DNA from 4 places in the Paenibacillus sp. CF095 genome. Region 3 is predicted to be linked to each of the others. Evidence: riboswitches for the same ligand, from Rfam matches in the RefSeq annotation. Region 3 holds a riboswitch; each other region holds the start of a gene.
The links. A riboswitch is a leader RNA that binds a small molecule or an ion and turns the genes downstream of it on or off. The one in region 3 is predicted to bind cyclic di-AMP.

Region 1: linked by a shared signal. The riboswitch ahead of BLS69_RS16785 (HAD family hydrolase) and the one ahead of BLS69_RS06095 (3D domain-containing protein) in region 3 are both predicted to bind cyclic di-AMP.
Region 2: linked by a shared signal. The riboswitch ahead of BLS69_RS30585 (3D domain-containing protein) and the one ahead of BLS69_RS06095 (3D domain-containing protein) in region 3 are both predicted to bind cyclic di-AMP.
Region 4: linked by a shared signal. The riboswitch ahead of BLS69_RS31380 (C40 family peptidase) and the one ahead of BLS69_RS06095 (3D domain-containing protein) in region 3 are both predicted to bind cyclic di-AMP.

What each region holds. Positions count from the first base shown of each region.
Region 1 is NZ_FMZN01000001.1:3,783,092-3,787,949, reverse strand. Features, by position in the region: tRNA gene BLS69_RS16795 (tRNA-Leu) at 3-85, shown strand; gene BLS69_RS16790 (glutathione peroxidase) at 233-712, opposite strand; cyclic di-AMP (ydaO/yuaA leader) riboswitch at 1,083-1,258, shown strand; gene BLS69_RS16785 (HAD family hydrolase) at 1,374-1,772, shown strand; gene BLS69_RS16780 (HAD family hydrolase) at 1,966-2,649, shown strand; gene BLS69_RS16775 (Nramp family divalent metal transporter) at 2,787-4,082, opposite strand; gene BLS69_RS16770 (organic hydroperoxide resistance protein) at 4,482-4,858, shown strand, end outside.
Region 2 is NZ_FMZN01000010.1:14,880-19,737, forward strand. Features, by position in the region: gene BLS69_RS30580 (TatD family hydrolase) at 1-745, shown strand, start outside; cyclic di-AMP (ydaO/yuaA leader) riboswitch at 987-1,240, shown strand; gene BLS69_RS30585 (3D domain-containing protein) at 1,514-2,698, shown strand; gene rnmV (ribonuclease M5) at 2,854-3,399, shown strand; gene rsmA (16S rRNA (adenine(1518)-N(6)/adenine(1519)-N(6))-dimethyltransferase RsmA) at 3,404-4,306, shown strand; gene yabG (sporulation peptidase YabG) at 4,366-4,858, shown strand, end outside.
Region 3 is NZ_FMZN01000001.1:1,375,503-1,380,360, reverse strand. Features, by position in the region: gene BLS69_RS06115 (DUF350 domain-containing protein) at 1-59, opposite strand, end outside; gene BLS69_RS06110 (PspA/IM30 family protein) at 155-826, opposite strand; gene BLS69_RS06105 (prenylated flavin chaperone LpdD) at 938-1,279, opposite strand; gene BLS69_RS06100 (polysaccharide deacetylase family protein) at 1,434-2,225, shown strand; gene BLS69_RS06095 (3D domain-containing protein) at 2,330-3,001, opposite strand; cyclic di-AMP (ydaO/yuaA leader) riboswitch at 3,004-3,200, opposite strand; gene BLS69_RS06090 (amino acid ABC transporter ATP-binding protein) at 3,418-4,140, opposite strand; gene BLS69_RS06085 (ABC transporter substrate-binding protein/permease) at 4,127-4,858, opposite strand, start outside.
Region 4 is NZ_FMZN01000012.1:27,817-32,674, forward strand. Features, by position in the region: gene BLS69_RS31370 (M1 family metallopeptidase) at 1-1,520, shown strand, start outside; gene BLS69_RS31375 (hypothetical protein) at 1,531-2,382, shown strand; cyclic di-AMP (ydaO/yuaA leader) riboswitch at 2,628-2,765, shown strand; gene BLS69_RS31380 (C40 family peptidase) at 2,769-3,239, shown strand; gene BLS69_RS31385 (GNAT family N-acetyltransferase) at 3,595-4,089, shown strand; gene BLS69_RS31390 (c-type cytochrome) at 4,240-4,596, shown strand; gene rbsK (ribokinase) at 4,671-4,858, opposite strand, start outside.

The DNA.
Region 1 (4,858 bases), 2.4 Mb from region 3:
ATGCGGTCGTGGTGGAATGGCAGACACGCTATCTTGAGGGGGTAGTGGGCGTATGCCCGTGGAGGTTCGAGTCCTCTCGACCGCATCATATGAACGATTAAAAAGAAGCTTTCCATTAATGGAAGGCTTCTTTTTTTGTCTTTTTGAACAGTTTGACATCAAAGTTGATAAAAAAGGCCATCCATTACCGGGGCAATGCTGCTCTACCTTCCGGCTACGGGTGGCCAATGTATTATTTTTGCAGCAAGTTCTTGATATCTTCTTCAATCTTGTCCGGTGTTGTTTTGGGAGCATAACGTTTAATTACCTGTCCGTTCTGATCCACAAGAAATTTGGTGAAATTCCATTTGATTGCTTTGGAGCCGAGCAGGCCAGGAGCTTCTGTGCTAAGGTGCTGGAAGAGAGGGTGAGCGCTTGAGCCGTTCACATCAATTTTCTCAAACATAGGGAAGCTCACGCCATAATTCATCTGACAGAACTCGGCGATATCGTCGGAAGATCCTTTTTCCTGGGCAAACTGGTTGCTTGGAAAACCAAGGACTTCAAATGGCGCATCCTTGAACTTGTCTTGCAATTCTTGCAGACCTTTGAATTGAGGTGTAAGGCCGCATGAGCTTGCCGTATTCACAATCAGTAACACTTTGTCACGGTAGTCGGACATTTCAACTTCTTGACCGCGAAGGGTATTCACTTTGTAATCGTAGACTGTCATCTAAATCGCCTCCATGATATCATCTGATACCTCTTATTATATTGGTTACAATTAAATAATGCAAAACTAATATGGTGTTAAATGAATCAAAAGAGGCAAGTTGTGCAGAATGCGTGAATGAAATGCGTAGTGATTTTCGTCAGAGTGAGAATTAGATAGATTTAAAGAGATGGATAGAGTATGACCTTGTTGTAAGCGCTATTATATGTGAGTATTGCCGAAAATCTGTCGATTCGGTGATCTGTGCGGACTTTACACCGACATGGCGCGGGTGTATGATTCATAACGTAATTTCAATTTAAACTAAATTGTACCTGAAAAACGAAACAAACGATAATATCGCTCGATCTTATTTTAAGATATACGAACGATGTTTTAATCGCTGAGTTTCCATTCATTGATGAGTGGGAAACGGGGGAACCAACAGAATGCGCTGTCCAGGACAGTAGGCATTCATGGGGTGAATTTTCCGGTGACAGCCGGAAATAGGGCGACTCTCGCGCCCGAATCCGTCAGCTAACCTCGTAAGCGTTAAAGGGAGAGGCAACAAGCCGTACGCTGGTTCATGGCGTTTTCGCCATGGGTTCTTTAAGAAGCGTTCGGGAGGCCTTGGTCCCCCACGCTTCTTTTTTGTTGTCTTTTCACGCCAAGGGAGGAACGAATGATGGATACTGAGATGATCTTAGTGACTGCTCCAAATGAAGCAGGACGCAAATTTATCAAATTGCTGATGTACAAAAAAATGCCGTTTGCCGTTCTAACCAACAGTGCAGGGGAAGAGCGCAGACTCCGTAGAATCGGAGTAGAACATGTCATTCGCATGAATACGGCTGCAGCTCAAAAATGGTTTTTGCCGCAGGGCAGCGTAGGCAACGTGTTTATTTTCGAGAACAGCCTGAATCTGACCTGTCGTTATTTACAGATCTGCCGTTCATGGACATCGAAATCCCTGTGCGTCATTACAGAGCAGAGTCATCCTAAGGGCATCTATCGGGGCATGGGCGCAGACCGGATTGTATATTCGCTCAATGGGGAAGTTGGCTTTCTCCTCAATGGGTAATGCCATAGCTTGTGATTGCTCAGGTGTAAGGTGCCTGTTATAATTGAATGTATCGATAAACGGAAATTTGAGGAGACTCATGCATGATGGTGAGTCTTCTTTTTTATGGTTTTAAAGGTAGTTCAAGACTTTTTGAACACGAACTTTTAGATTTGGATCAGGAATCACCTGTGGCTTACAAGGAGGAATTGGCGTGCCGGATGTAGGTGGATTGAAATGGTTGTTTTTTGATGTTGGAGATACGCTGGTGGATGAATGGGAGCCGGTTGATGATATTATCGGACAGTTCGTCCGTGAAGCCTGTGCTTTGGGATATCCGGTAAAGATTGAGGCGGTACGCGAACTGTTCGCGAACTGTTACCGAAAATATGAGCAATGGCCTATGAGAGTGGCGATTCGCACATTCGTTGAAGACGAGGGACACCAGAAACAGATTCAGGACAAGCTGAAGTTTCAAAAAGATCTTGAACGTCCTTTTCCTTCAGCGGATTCCGTTCTTCAGCAGTTGTCACGGTATTATCGTATTGGCATTATTGCCAATCAGAGTCCTGGAACGGAAGAAAGACTGGAGAGCTACGGCTTGCGGAAGTATGTTGATGTTCTGGCGTGTTCGGCTGAAGAAGGAGTGTCCAAGCCAGACCCTGAGTTATACGCTGTGGCCTTGAAGCAGGCCGGTTGTGAACCGGAGGAAGCCGTCATGATCGGCGATCGGATCGATAACGACATTATACCTGCTCGGAAGCTGGGCATGCGTACAATTCGGATTATGCAGGGTTACGGAAGATTCCAGCCAGACCGATCGGATGACGAACGTGCGGATTGGACTGTTAATTCATTGGATGAACTCCTGCCATTACTGGTGCCCAATCAGGATTAGATAATTGTTTATTAGAGTTTAGCGTTTTATTATAAAAGGAAACATGTTGCTGTATTGCAACAATAAAGGCTGATCAACTTGGGTATAGAATACCGCAGTTGATCAGCCTTTTTAGTATTTAGTCGATAAGAACGAGATTAGAATAACCGAATCGTCTGAATGATCAGATATACATTCAGCACAACGATAATCGCGGCAATGACCCATGAGATGATTTTGAGCCACAATTTGTTGGCGAATGCACCCATGCTTTTTTTATCACTCGTGAACATCACCAGGGGAATTACAGCAAAGGGTAATTGAAGAGACAGCACGACCTGGCTCAAAATGAGCAGTTCTTCTGTGCCATGTTCTCCTGCAATGGCTGTGACAATTACCGCCGGGATGATGGCGATCAGACGTGTGACCAGTCTGCGCAGCCAAGCCGGAATTCGAATGTTCAGGAAACCTTCCATAACGATCTGCCCAGCGAGTGTACCTGTAAGGGTGGAGTTCTGACCTGATGCTAACAGCGCCACACCGAACAGAATACTTGCAACCGTAGTACCCAATAGAGGTGTCAGCAGATGGTACGCATCTGCGATCTCGGCAACCTGTGTCATACCAGCACTGTGGAATACAGCAGCAGATACAATCAGGATGGCTGCATTGATGAACAGGGCCAGTGTCAGCGCGATTGTAGAATCCATGGTCGAGTACCGAATGGCTTCTTTTTTGCCCTGTGGTGTCTGTTCGATCTGACGGGTCTGCACAATGGAAGAATGCAGATACAGATTATGCGGCATCACGGTTGCTCCGATAATACCAATGGCAATATAGAGCATGGCCGGGTTTTGCAGAATCTCGACATTTGGCACAAAACCGTGGAGCACACCGCCCATATCCGGTTTCGCCAGAAACAGGTCAATACCGAAGCAGAGGGCAATGGTTGCCATGAGCACAATGACGAGAGTTTCCAAAGCGCGGAAGCCTTTGTTTTGCAGCACAAGAATCAGGAGTACATCAACTGCGGTGATGATAACGCCGTATAACATGGGGATGTTAAATAACAGCTTTAATGCGATGGCAGAACCTATGACCTCAGCCAGATCGGTAGCTGCAATGGCAAGCTCACACAGAATCCATAACATCATGACAACAGGCATGCTGAATCGTTCACGACAGGCTTGAGCCAGATCCCGTCCAGTGACGATGCCGAGCTTGCCAGCCAGCGACTGAAGGACAACGGCCATCAGGTTCGATAACAGGATAACGGATAACAAGGTATACCCGAACTGCGAGCCGCCTGCGATATCTGTTGCCCAGTTCCCGGGGTCCATGTAACCTACGGCAACAAGGTATCCTGGGCCTACAAAGGCGAGGAATTTCTTCCACCATGCAGCATTCTGCGGAACTTTCATTGAACTATGTGCTTCTCCAAGTGAAGGGGCCATGCCCGCAGTAGACAATGATTCTCTTGAAGGAGCGTTGAACGGATTTTTTTTACTCATACGATAATCACCTGACTTTGAATTATTGATTTTGAGATATTGATGCGGGATAACCCGCTCATGATATATCTAAATTTTTATGTTTATTGTTACATTGTACTCCTTCAATTGTTTTTGTCTAGTGCAACTTTTATGTATCAGCACAAAATTTCGGTTGCAGCTTTCAGATGCCCCTTCGTATATTACCCAAACATAGGGAAAATACAGCCATCGCATTGAAATGCATGAAAATAATAAAGTTGTAAAAGCTGATAAAGATACAAAATTGCGTTTCAAAATGAGCCAGAAGTTTAAATTGAAAGGAAGGCAGTAAAAACTATATGGATAAGGGAGAGATTCTTAATGGAAGCTTTATATACAGCAGTAGCGACAGTTAAAGGTGGACGTACAGGTTCCGTGTCTTCTTCGGATGGCGTACTCAAGCATGATCTGAAAATGCCAAAAGAGCTTGGTGGCTCCGGTGGTGAAGGTACTAACCCTGAGCAGCTTTTTGCCGCTGGATATGGAGCATGTTATGAAAGTGCCCTTGCCAATGTAGCACGCAAAGCAGGTGTGAAATTGGAGGATGTGGTCGTTACAAGTAACGTATCCATTGGTAAAGACCCTTCGGATGATGGTTTCCAGCTGTCTGTTCGTCTGGACGTTAGCATGCCTGGTGTAGATCATAGTCAAGCAGAGGAATTGGCCCGCAAGGCGCATGATTTCTGTCCATATTCGAA
Region 2 (4,858 bases), on a different contig from region 3:
TCTGGATGCACCACAATTCGACGAGGACCGCGAGGACATGATTCAGCGTGCTGTGGATGCAGGAGTTGGTCGCATGATCAACATTGGCTTTAACCGGGAGACGATTCCAACTACAATGAAACTCGCTGAAACATATGACTTTATCTATGCAGCTGTAGGGTGGCATCCAGTAGATGCGATCACAATGCAGGAGGGTGATTTGGAGTGGATTGCATCTTTATGCAAGCATGAAAAAGTGGTTGCGATCGGTGAGATTGGATTGGATTATCACTGGGATACTTCACCGAAGGAAATACAGCATCGCGTATTACGACAACAAATTGCTTTGGCGCGTGAAGTGAACATGCCAATTGTCATTCATAATCGGGATGCACATGAGGATATCATAAGAATTTTGCGTGAAGAGAAAGCGAGTGAAGTTGGTGGTGTGATGCACTCGTTCTCGGGCAGCTGGGAAACAGCGAAAAGTTGTCTCGATATGGGCTTCCATCTCTCCTTCGGAGGACCGATCACATTCAAAAATGCAAAGCAGCCCAAAGAGGTACTGGAGAAGGTTCCTATGGACCGGTTTTTCATTGAAACAGATGCTCCATATTTGACACCTCACCCTTATCGTGGGAAACGAAATGAGACAGCGCATGTACGTCTGGTTGCAGAGGCAGCTGCGGAAATTAAAGGCATTTCGGTGGAGGAAATTGCAGCAATAACAACCAAAAATGCCATGGAACGATTTGGAATTCGTTAAAAAAACGAGCAAATGAGGTGAAAAAGGCAGGTAAGCGGAGTTAATTTGCCCTTTGATTCAAATAAATCAAGAATATTACAATATTTTAACCAAATATTCAGAAAAACGTACTTGATCAACGCTTTACAACATGCATCAAAACAGGATATCATCTTTTCAGTGAATTGTTGTGCGGAAAATTGGACAGATGTTCGGGGGATGAACAAAGGGACACTTTCCGATGAAACAACATTACTTTCATGAATCAGTCTCGCTGAGTCTCCGTTAACGGAGAGCGGGGGAACCAATAGGGCTTAAACATCGGTGTATTTGGCCGATGCGCAACGTTCGCTGACCCAAAAGCAGCGAAGGGAACTGCGAAGCCGTATTTGATTTCTTCTTTGGGTCTCGGGGTGAATTCAAGGGCGTCCGCCATGAGCGGGTGACCCAAGATAGGGCGGCTCTCTTTCGCCCGAACCCGACAGCTAACCTCGCAAGCGGAAAAAGAGAGGCAACCTCGTGCATGAATTTCCGATATTCAAAATCATTCGGAAGCCACGAAAGAGTTCCTCTTACACTCTTTCTTTGGCTTTTTTGTTTTTGAATAAAAGAAATATTGTCATCATACGGTAGGTATTCAGGAGGATGACATCATGTTGCGAAGATTGATTCATGGTGCAGAACCGGATTATGTTGGTCCGATCTGTGTTCTGTAGAAAATTTGGTATAGTCACGTCAAAGACATCATGCATTACTTTAGACGGCGAGGCTATGAAGGAGGACGGAGAAGTGGGCACATTCCAACCAGAAGAGACCCATGAGTCACGATCATCCAGTAAGTCTTTCGCGTTGCGGTGGAAGCATGAGAACATGCGTCAAATGGCATTGATCGCGATTTTCTCAATTGCGCTTACAATCATGATCTTGTTAGTCGTTTACGGTCAGGCCGGGAAACAAATTTCACTGGTTATTGATGGCAAGGCTCAGGTGGTAGAGACTCGTACAGGAATGCTTCAGGAAATGCTGGAGGAGCAGTCGATCACAGTCAGCCCTCACGATAAGGTATCCATGTCCATGAATGGGGCGATTACAGATGGAGACCGAATCGTTATTGAGCGGGCCGTTCCAGTTAACATTACGGCAGACGGAGACACCAAGACTCTGTATACAACCGATTCATCGGTAGAAGATGCAATCCAAAAATCAGGTATTCAAGTTGAAAGTAATGATAAAGTGTATCCGGCGCTTGGAACTGCCATCAAAGCGGAGATGAAGATCCGTGTAGTGCGCGTAACAAAGCGTACAGTGGATGTAGAGCAACCGATCGCTTACAAAGTCATTAAAACGGCTGACCCTAGCTTGTACAAAGGGGATAACCGTGTCGTTGTGAACGGCAAAGAAGGCACAATTGTGCAGCATATCGAAAAGGTATTTCAGGATGGAGAATTGGTCTCCAAAAAAATGGTCGGCAAATCTGTCGCGAATAATCGTGTAGATAAAGTGATCGCTGTCGGCACCAAAGCAAAACCGGTCGTGAAAGAACCTGAGATTCAGACCGTATCGGCTCAAACTTCAACAACCAAAAAGGCTACAACAACGAACTCGAAGAAAACATCTGCCTCGGGCAGCAAAGTGATTACCGTATCCGGGACTTCTTTTAAATACTCTAAAGTACTTAAAAATGTATCCATGACTGCCTACTCTTCCGAAGAGCCGGGCATTGGTACTAAAACAGCTTCCGGTACTCGTGTAACGGAAGGGCGCACCATTGCGGTTGATCCCAAAGTCATTCCAATTGGCTGGTGGGTATATATCGAAGGTCTGGGATTCCGTCGTGCGGAAGATACAGGCGGTGCCATCAAAGGCAATAAAATTGATGTATATTATGACAGTGTGAAGCATGCCCTGAATTTTGGACGTAAAAAAGGCAAGACGGTCTACGTGATCGGTCCGGTGAAGCCGGAAGCGAACTAAAATCGTTTTACTTTGAAATGGGAATGCTATAAAATAGTTGCATGAATGATTCATGCGGAATATGCGGCGGAGGAGTCTGAATTCAGTCTCCCCCGCCGTTTGGCAGAGAAGAGGATATTCCTCTTCTTTTTGCGTTAGAAAGGAAGAAATGGAACATGATAAAAGAAGTCATTGTGGTGGAAGGCCGTGACGATACGGTAGCTATCCGTCGGGCCGTTGAAGCCGATACAATAGAAACAGGTGGATCAGCCATCAACCAACGCATTCTGAAGCGGATTGCGCTTGCTCAGGAGAGACGGGGAGTCATTGTACTGACAGATCCGGATCATGCTGGCGAACGCATTCGTAAAATTATTGCGAATAAGGTCCCTGGCTGTAAACATGCCTTCATTCCGGAGGCCGATGCAACACGCAAAGGTGACATTGGGGTGGAGAATGCCTCACCGGAGGCGATCCGTCATGCTCTGGCGCGTGTACATACTTCATACGAAGGTGCTCCGAGCCTGATCGATTGGGAGGACCTGATCGCGGCAGGACTTATTGTGCATCCGCAGGCTGCTGCACGTCGCATGGAGATGGGCAATCTGCTGGGCATCGGTTATTGTAACGGGAAGCAGTTCCACAAACGTCTCAGTGTATTTCAGATTACACGGGAAGAGTTCTCTACAGCATTAGCGCAAATTGAACGTGAAGGATTGTGAGCATATGAAGGATATGGAAGAGACGATAGAAATTGCAACGCCCAAGCGAACCAAAGAGATTATTCAAAGACACGGATTCTCATTTAAGAAAAGTCTGGGTCAGAACTTTCTGATCGATCAAAATATACTGAACAAAATTGTTAATGCAGCCGATTTGGACGAGTCCAAGGGCGCGTTAGAGATCGGGCCGGGTATTGGAGCCCTTACGGAGCGACTGGCTCGGGTAGCCGGTCCTGTCACAGCCGTAGAGATTGATCAGCGCTTGATCCCAATCCTAGGAGAAGTGATGCAGCCTTATTCGAATGTACGTGTTCATCATGGGGATGTGCTGAAGCTTGATCTGGCTGAGTTGTTTAATACGGATTTTGCATCCGTGGACAAAGTCAGTGTTGTGGCTAACCTGCCTTATTATGTAACGACGCCAATCATGATGAAACTGCTGGAAGAGAAGCTGCCGTTAGACAGCATTGTTGTCATGATCCAAAAAGAAGTGGCTGAACGGATGGCTGCTGCACCGGGATCAAAAGACTACGGCAGTCTGAGTATCGCAGTTCAGTACTACAGTATGCCGGAGCTTGTGTGCATTGTGCCTCCTACGGTCTTCATTCCGCAACCTAATGTGGAATCAGCTGTCATTAAGCTAAAAGTGCGTGAGCAACCACCAGTGGAGATTCCGGATGAAGCACACTACTTCGAAGTGGTACAGGCTTCTTTTGCCCAGCGGAGAAAAACAATCTCAAACAACCTGAAGGCACGCTTCTTCACAAAAGAGAACCGGGAACAGGCAGATATTCTGCTGGAGCGGGCAGGTATTCAACCGTCCCGACGTGGAGAGACGGTGAGTCTGCAAGAGTATGCTACACTCAGCACCGTAATGTGGGAAGCAGGGGTACGTGCAGCGCTGTAAAATTTGAATGAACCAAACCGGGTCTTTGCCCATACGATGGGGTAGAGGTGATTACGTTGATGAATATCGGAGACTTGGTCGTTCGGAAGTCATACGGCGGCGATGTGACTTTTCGGGTGGAAGGCCTCCAGTTGGATGCTGCGGTCATTAAAGGGACTGAGTTCCGGCTGATTGCCGATTCCCCGGTGGACGATTTGATACAGGTTCCCTACGAACCACAAAGCGCCAAGACCAGACAGGCGCATATTAAAGCACATCAGACCCTGTCCCGTCTGCAGCAGAATCGTATGGAACAGGCTGAGCGGAATCGGGAAGGTCTGGTACAAGATTGGTCTGCTCAGCAGGAACCGGCTTATTTTGAAATGCCTGGAAAGGTGCTTCATCTGGATGGAGATCCGAACTATTTGAAAAAAAGTATGGATCTCTATGAGCAACTTCGTGTGCCCGCAGAGGGACAATATGTCCATGAATCGGCAATGGCAGATACCTTATACCGTTTATTACCCAAAGTACGTCCGGATATCGTGGTCATTACGGGTCATGATGGGGTGC
Region 3 (4,858 bases):
AACAGCAAAACCGAACCAGATCCGGTCCAGACCAGCATCGCCAAAATATTCAAATCCATTTACACAGCCCCCACATATCAACATGAACCGCATTTAAAAGCGAAGGAGAAATACTCTTCTCCTCCGCTGGTTAACCCTGCTGACAACCAAGGTATTAGTTCTTATTATCGTACTGTTTCATCAATGCTGCGAGTTCGTCTTCAACAGCCTGATCTTTACCCAACTTCTCGAACTCTTCATCCAAAGACTTGCCTTTGGAAGACATTTCGTTACTTGCTTCCGCCTGTGCTTCCATCTGCATCATTTTCTCTTCCATACGCTTCATACCAGCACTTGCAGTATCAGAACCAAACCCATTCAACGCTTTGTTGATTTCCGTTTGGGCTTTTGCTGCATTGTAGCGGGCTACCAGTGTTTCGCGTTTGTTCTTCATTTGAGTCAGTTGCTTACGCATCTCGTCGAGCTTGCCACGCAGGTTATCTGCAGAAGCCTTGTTTTGGTCATAGCTGGTTTTGTACTCAGCCATCTTCTCTTCAGCAGCCTTTTTCTCTTCCAGAGCACGTCGAGCCAAATCCAGATTCTGAGCACGTGCCGCCGTATGCGCCTGCTCTTCACGTTTCTTCACAAGAGCTTCCTGCTCTTCGAATAACTGCTTGAATTTCTTCTCAATGGCGATCTGTTGAGCTACTGCTTTCTCCGCATCTTCCAGATCCTCTTGCATGTCACGGATATATTGGTCTGTCATCTTGATTGGATCTTCCGCCTTGTCAATAATGGCATTGATGTTAGACATGGTTAGATCACGCAAACGTTTGAAAATGGACATTATGTTATTCCTCCTAGTCGATATTACATCGTATATAAACATACATACGTAACAATCTACAACTCGTTTCAATTTTAGCAAATAAAATCAAAACATTCGATGGCTCTTATGTCAGGAAGATCGTTTATCTTTGTTCAGATGATCCTCCATCAGCCTCTCTGCAGTCTGCACGATTTCGTCGATCTGCATCCGCGTGATGGAATCAAAATGGATACCCATGATCACCGTAACGGTTACTTTCAGCTGCAGGGCAGCCTTTCGGGCAAGCCGCTCACACAGTTCTTGTTCCTTATGCCCAGGAATATGTACCGTCGTCCCGCTGACGCGCTCATGATCCACGTAGAACGTGGCTACGGCGCCAATATGCGCCTTTCCTCCGGTAACGAGAAAAACCTTATCCTCTCCTGCTTCAATCACCTGTAAACGTATGGATTTCAAATCATATGTACTCATATCCTATCCACCTATCCTTTTCTATATGTTATATATGGAGGAATTATGGCTGTCATAAGCTAAATCCGCAATGAAACTTCTCACACTACGCATATTTTATGAAACCCCCGGGCATACCAAGGAGAACGTCATTTTGGAAAAGGAGGCCGTTATTATGCGCGTACGCCTCATTATGCTGATGGTTATCGTTATTTTTCTCGGAGGATATCATGCTCCAGTTTCATCGCGGGATGTTTCAAGCCCGTCAAGTGAATCAGTATCAGGTTCAGATTCTGCGGAAGAAGAACAACTGACATTGGGACAGTTACGTCAAAAATATGCCGATACGTTCAAAACCAATGGTCCTTCAACAAAGAAGGTTGCACTGACTTTTGATGATGTACCTGATCCACGGTTTACTCCACAAGTGCTGGATGTATTGAAGAAAAACAATGTCAGAGCTACATTTTTCATCGTGGGTAGTCGTGCTGAGAAACATCCGGATCTGGTGAAACGCATCGTTAAGGAAGGGCATATGGTTGGTAATCACAGCTACAATCATCCTGAATTCAGTAAGCTGTCGATGAATGCCTTTCGCAAACAAATTTTACATACCGGGGATATTATTCGACATTTGGCGGGATATACGCCCAAGATAATTCGGCCACCTTATGGAGACATTAATGAAGAACAGCTGCAATGGGCTGCTAAACAACACTATAGCATTGTAAACTGGAACGTTGACTCACTGGACTGGAAAGGCCTCTCCAAGGAAGAGGTGAAGGATAACATCCTATCTGCCGTGAAACCTGGCTCCATCGTTTTGCAACATGCAGGAGGCGGTGTGGGATCTAACCTGAACGGTACGATTGAGGCATTGCCTGAAATAATTGAAGAACTGCGTAACCGGGGATATGAACTGGTCACCTTGGACGAGATGTTGGGATTGCCAAAGGCCAAAGATTAAGATGACCGTGATAGCAAATAATGCAATATTAAAAGGGTGCTGTTCAATCGCAAATTAGCGACTGGCAGACACCCTATTTGAATTCGTTAGATGTAATTTACTTTCTACTTGAGAATATACAGCTCGATATCCTGGAAACCAAATGTACTTACGGACTGTTTGCTACCCGGGATAAAGATATCAATCCGGTGACCCTTGATTGCACCGCCCACATCACGCGCTGTGGCTACAAAAGCCTGTTTTGGCAATCCTGGATGGCTGTGACCAGTTACCAGTACTTTGGTTCCGAGTGGAATTACACTTGGATCAACTGCAATCGTACCCAGTTCAAGGTCATTTCCGAAATAATCGACTGCACCCCATCCTCCATTTTCAGACGGATCTGCAGAGTATGCCGTTGCTTTCACGTTCACAGCTTTGCTGTAATCAAATGTTTTACCCCAGGCTTGAACCACTTTGTTATCTGCGTTAACGTCCAAGCTTGCTGTAGTAACCGTTTTGGCTTGGGTCTTGCTCTCCGTCGCCGCGGCAGCTACATTGTTTGCCTTACCGGGAATCGTAATTTTCAAACCACCATAAATATTGTAAGGTGAAATGTCGTTATTTGCTTTAACCAACGTGTTCATTGCTACTCCATATTGTTTTGATAAGGTGTAGAAGGTATCCCCTTCTTTGGCCACATGAACTGAATCGGCGTGAGCCGGAACGGCTTGAATGAGCATTGCTGTTGTCAATAATGCTACTGCTGTTTTGGCTATACGTTTCTTGTTAATCATGGTCTTCCTCCCTCATTGTGCCTGCGAAGTTAGTTGTCGGATTCGGATGAGGAGCCCACCCTATAGGTTCTTCATTACATTTAAAACGTTATGTACCCCTAATTCACCCCAAGCAGTGTGCTGTAGATCTTCCCCCTGCACAATCTGCATCGTTACATCCCCCGCACTCCCTGTCCGGAAGTTTCGGCAGAGTTCAATATATCACAATTTTGTAACCTGAACTTGTAGTAATTCTTACCAAATGGTTTTTAGCGCGTAAGCATATGTAAGAATACTGGATACTTTAGAAATATTGGACGACTCGATCCTTTACATTTGGTAACAGAATAGTTACTTTTTCGAATTCATACGTGATTATTATCCATAAAAAATAGCGTTACCGACTCGAAGTCAGTAACGCTATTTGATCACTTCGTTTAGAGTACTTTCGCAAGAAAATCACGTGTACGTGAATTTTTTGGTGCTCCAAACACCTCATCAGGTGTTCCCTCTTCTACAATAACCCCGCCATCCATGAACAGGATCCGGTCTCCCACTTCACGTGCAAAACCCATCTCATGTGTTACGATGACCATCGTCATCCCGCCTTCTGCAAGACGTTTCATGACATCCAACACTTCACCGACCATCTCGGGGTCCAGTGCCGAAGTAGGCTCGTCAAACAGCATCACATGCGGCTGCATGGCCAATGCTCTAGCAATGGCGATCCGTTGCTTCTGTCCACCAGACAGCTGATTCGGGAATGTATCTTTTTTATCGTACAAGCCCACGGTGTTAAGCAGATCAGCAGCAATTTTCTCCGCTTCCTGAGTGGATTGTTTCTTCACTTTAATTGGAGCAATCGTGATGTTTTGCTGTACCGTTTTGTGTGGGAACAGGTTGAAATGCTGGAACACCATGCCCATTTTTTCCCGAGTTGCATTAATGTTGTGCTTCGGATCAGTGATTGACACGCCTTCAAAATCAATCTCACCCGAGGTAGGCTGTTCCAACAGATTCAGACAACGTAAGAAAGTACTTTTACCTGAACCGGAAGGGCCGATGACTACGACAACCTCACCTTTGCCAATTGTCACGTTAATGCCTTTAAGCACATCGTTATTTCCATAAGATTTGTGTAATTGTCTAACGTCTATCACTTGCACTCAACTTCCTTTCCAGTCGTCCCAGCAGCTTGGACAAAATGAACGTTAATACAAAGTAGATGGCTGCTGCAATCAAAAATGGACTCAAGCCTTGATACGTAATGTTTTTGACCACACTTGCCTGATACATAATGTCCACCATACCGATAACGGAGATAATAGAGGATTCCTTGATGATGGTTATGAATTCATTACCGATTGCCGGTAATACAGCTTTGAAGGCCTGTGGCAATATGATATAACGCATCGCATCGCCTCTTCCCATACCTAGGGAACGAGCTGCCTCCAACTGACCACGATCTACACCTTGAATACCCGCACGGAAAATCTCTGCCAGATATGCACCACTATTGATTGAAAGTGTAATGATACCTGCCTGAAGTGCAGTAAAGTTAATGCCAAAGCTCAGGGAAAAACCATAGTAAATAATCATTAATTGTACCAGCATCGGTGTGCCACGAATCACTTCAACGTAAGCAGTACCGATCCAGCGCAAGATTGCAGCGTCATGCAAACGGAACAAACAGATGATTAATCCGATAATTACCCCGAAAATAACACCCAGTGCGGACAACAGAAGTGTGTATCCTACTCCTGTAGCATAGAAACTTTTGTACTCCCAGAATACTTGGAAAATATTTTGTGATTTGTTCGCTTTATCCGCCATCAAGAGGCTGGCGTCAGTCACCATCTGATTGATTTTATCTTCACT
Region 4 (4,858 bases), on a different contig from region 3:
ACCGGATGCAGTATGTGCAACCAGATGACGGAAATATCAAGGACACCACCCTCATTAAAGTACGTTTACCCAAACCGGTCAAAGGCGGGGAAAGTATTACACTCCACACCCGATTCGAAGTGAATCTGCCAAAGATTTTTGCCCGGATGGGAACTGCTGATGATTTTGTCATGGCTGGTCAATGGTTTCCCAAATTAAGTGCCTATGAACCTGTGGGCAGGCGTGGACGAACAACGGAAGGCTGGAATCTGCACCAATACCATGGCAATTCAGAGTTTTACGCCGACTTCGGTATATATAGTGTACGTATTCGGGTGCCTGAAACATACAAAGTTGCTGCTACCGGATTTCCGACGCAACAAGCCGTGGTGAAGAACGGAGAAAAGGTCTATCAATTCTATGCCGATGATGTGCATGATTTCGCCTGGGCAGCTTCACCGGATTTTGTCTACGCCGAGGAACCCTTCTCTGCACCCAATGTGCCTGGTGTACGAATCAAGTTATATTTGGACCCTGCTCATCAGGATCTGAAAGAACGTTATTTCTACGCCGCGAAGGCCGCACTAGCCAATTATAGCAAATGGTTTGGCCCATATCCTTACGCAACCTTATCCATCGTAGTTCCACCCAAAACGGGGAACGGTGCTGGAGGTATGGAATACCCTACGCTAGTTACGGCCTTTGGAGCCGATGATACTACCCCAGGTTATGACCTGGAACGTACCGTAGTCCACGAGATCGGACACCAGTACTTCTACGGCATGGTTGCCAGCAACGAATTCGAGGAAGCCTGGCTGGATGAGGGGTTCACCTCTTATGCAGAAGACAAACTGATGGAGCAGGAATACGGATTGATTCCGAATCTGCCGGTACAATCGGGACTGGTTACGTCTCCGTCATCCTTAACACAAGAATCTTGGAAGTTTGATTCACAGAATGAGTATGCAGCCAATGTCTATACACGTGGCAAGCTTGTATTGCTTGGGATCGAACATCAAGTCGGGGCGAAAACGATGGAACGCATTCTCTCTACCTATGTGAAGAAGTACCGCTTCAAACATCCCACTTCGGCTGATTTTCAGAACGTTGTGGAACAAGTGACCCGCACTTCCTGGTCTGATTATTTTGATCAATATGTCTATGGTAACGGGATGGCTGACTTTGCTGTAGAGAAGATTCGTGTTACGCCCGTACAGAAAGACGGTCAAACATTGTACGAGTCATCCGTGACGATCGCAAAAAAAGGGAGTGATTACAACGCCGTTCCTGTTCGCATTGCTTTTGAAGACGGACATATCCTCACCAAGCAATGGAATGGCAAAGAAGATCGCATCACCTATAAATTAACTCACACATCCCCCGTATCCTGGGCCATGACCGATCCCCTGTACTCGATCGTGCTGGAGAACCGCCATATGAACAATTTCCTGAAATCCGGACTAGATGAGCAAGCGAAATCCCGCTGGAGCATGAGTGTAACCAAACTAATAGAAGCCATATTCGGAGGTCTGTCATGGTGAGGTGGAAACGGTGAAAGCAAAAATACGTGAAGGCTGGTTTCTCGTCCGTCAGCATATGTTCATTGCCGCACTCTTATTTCTATATCAACTCATTTGGGGATATTTCTTCTATCGAATGGTACAATCGGCGGTCATCCCCCTACTCCTGCGCTATCCAGATTCTGATGCCGGGGAACTGAGTACACTTTTGTTCAAAATGGAAAGTCAACTCAACCTGTCTACCCATCCGGAGGTTCATCGTTATCTATGGATTCTAGGGGGCATGCTACTGGTTCGCATGTTGATCAGCCCCCTCATTCAGGCAGGACTGCTCTACTCACTTCAGCACTTTAATTCTACAGAAGAGCGCATCCCCTTTGTCCGCGGAATCAAAAATCTGTGGAAACCGATGCTGCTGCTCCACACCATACGTACTTTATTGATACTTCTGCCCGCCTACTGGCTCATACCGAAGCTCTACTCGATTCTCATGGACGGATTTCATTCCCTTCAATTACTTTTGCCTGGTATACCTTATGTTGCTGCCTGGATTGTATATGGTTGGATCATCCACCATGCCATACTCTACATGCAGTTCGGTGTGTCGGCACCAGAAGGAGAAGGCGGGGCTCACGGTATTCTCAAAGCACTCTGGATTGCACTGCGTCATCTCATCGCTGTAATCGGCATTGCACTCCTGCTGGGCGGAGTACACCTGCTCGTCTTTGGTTCATTCACTTCAGCCTCATGGTTATTAACGGGACTTACCGGACTTATACTACAACAGACGTATCCACTTGCTAGATGTCTATTAAGTCTGTGGAAAATATGCAGCCATTTCCGATTATGGCAGTCCAAAATATCCAAAGGTGAGAGCAGATAGTTTAAAAATTGTTACCATCGTATGTTAAACTCACGGCCTAATATGTACTTATAAATAGGCAAACCTCAACCTTTCCCCGTCAAAGGTCGAGGTTTTTTTTGCTAAATTTGTTGCTAAACGTTGCCAAAGCCGTACTCCTCTGTTACAATAATCGCAGTGAGTTTTTAGTAACAACTTTGTAATCTTTACATTCATATTTGTAACTACTTAAAATTAAATCGTCATTTCTTGATTTCGCAGGTGCATAACTAGCATAGCCAAATTCCTGGCACCTGGGAAGCGGGGGAACCAGTTATGGGTGAATTGATCTTGCTACAGAGGGATCATAGGGGACCTTCAACCGAATCCTTAAGCTAACCTCGCAGGCGTTGGAAGGGGAATATCTCTTGTTCAAGAAGAAATTAACCGCAGCTGTACTTAGCATCACATTCGCTTTATCGCTTGGTGCAGGTAGCGCATTCGCAGATTCAAAGATGGACACAGTAATTGATTCAGCAATGGGAACTACATACAAAAGTGGGGGAACAACGCTTAACGGCTTTGACTGCTCCGGATTTACACGGTATGTATTCGACAAGTTGGGTATTGATTTGGCACGCCAATCCAGTTCCCAATTCGACATGGGCGATTCCGTATCACGCATGGAAATGAGAGCTGGCGATCTGGTGTTCTTTAATACAACAGGTAAAGGCGTATCACATGTAGGAATCTTTGTAGGGGATGGAAAGTTCGCACACTCCTCTTCTTCCAAAGGCGTTACGATCAGTGCATTGAGTGAAAGCTATTGGGCCAATCGTTATGTTGGCGCGAAACGGATTATGAGCACGGACGCATATGAATCACTGGCCCTTGACTAGGGACAAGCTGAGCAACATGATGCTGTAACCATTAACCATACTGGAACGAAGCAAGAAGCATAACAGAACCGCCCGGTACATTCTCCGCAGGAATGTATCCGGCGGTTTTTTTGTGCTTCAATCCTTATTCATGTTGCAAGTTATACTCAGGGCATATCCTGCGACATCAACAGGTTCATTTTGCGTTCGTTCGTCCGTGCCCTTATGATGTTTTTACCCATCCCGTTATAATATAAACGGAATTACCGGAACTTTTGTTTCATTTTTTTTCTTGAGAAGGAAGACTTGCTAAATGAACATCTCTTTTGTAGAGTGGACAAAGAGTTCTGTTTCAAGGAAAGGAGCATGCAGGTGTATGAAGGAAACCCCTGTGACGTTTCACGTTGTACCCATGCGAGAAGAACATGCGGAGCTTATCTGCAGTTGGCAGTATGACCCGCCTTACAATATCTACAGCTGGCTCCCCTGGGACCAGATGAAAGCTCTGGAAGTGGAATTCGGAGATGCACAGCTGCGGCAGGAGCAATATGCGATCGTCCTGGATCAGAACGATCGTATATGTGGGTTTGCTCAATACTTCCCACTTGAAGGGGTAACCCGGATTGGCCTTGGCATGCATCCAGAGCTGTGTGGTCAGGGTCAAGGGACAGCTTTTGTCACTGCCATTGTACAGGAAGCCATTCGCCGAAATCCCACGAACGAGATTGATCTGGAAGTACTCACTTGGAATGCTCGTGCCATTCAAGTCTATCTGAAGAGTGGATTTGTCACCCAAGATACATACGAACGACAGACCCCAAGCGGCTTGAAGCCCTTTCACTGTATGGTTTATGAAGGGCCTCGCGGTTAGAATCCATTGCAAAACAACTAAATTTGCCCCTTGTTATGTGATTAGTTCAAAAAATTCCCACAAAATGCTATGATGTCAGTACAGGTTCCGTTATAATGATATGGATAGTTTCAGGTTAGATGATCTTTCATTCTGGAGGGGACATAAGGGATGCACAAATGGATCATGAGCGGAGTATTTTTTGCAGCATGCGCTTTAGCTATTGTTTTAATGTTTACGCTTCCAGGGAAAGAAGAAGTGGCTGAAGAAGCCAAGCCAACCATGCCGGAAGTAACATTGGATGCCGGACAGGCTGAAGCACTGGTCAAAGCCAATTGTATCTCCTGTCACGGGGATCAGCTTCAAGGTGGCGTAGGACCTGCTCTGGCCAATATCGGCAGCCAGGATGATCTGGAGAAGATCTATTCTACGATTGTCAAAGGTAAAGGTGGTATGCCTTCCTTCAAGGGCAAACTGCAGGATGAAGAGATTGCAAATATCGCCATGTGGCTGTCAGAGAAGAAATAATCTCTGCACGCACATAATGAAGAGGCCCTTAATCCCCTTTTGGGAGAATAAGAGCCTCTTTGTTATACCAATTATCAGGCCTCTGCCGCGTGCTCAGCCAGAAAGGCCTCAACTTCACGTGCGGACGGCATCCCGGACTGGGCGCCGAGCTTTGTCACGGATAACGCGGCCGCACCCATGGCAAAGCCTACGGCCGCGTCCAAAGTCTCACCGCGCGCGAGGGCTACTGCCAGCGCGCCGTTGAAGCAATCGCCAGCGCCGG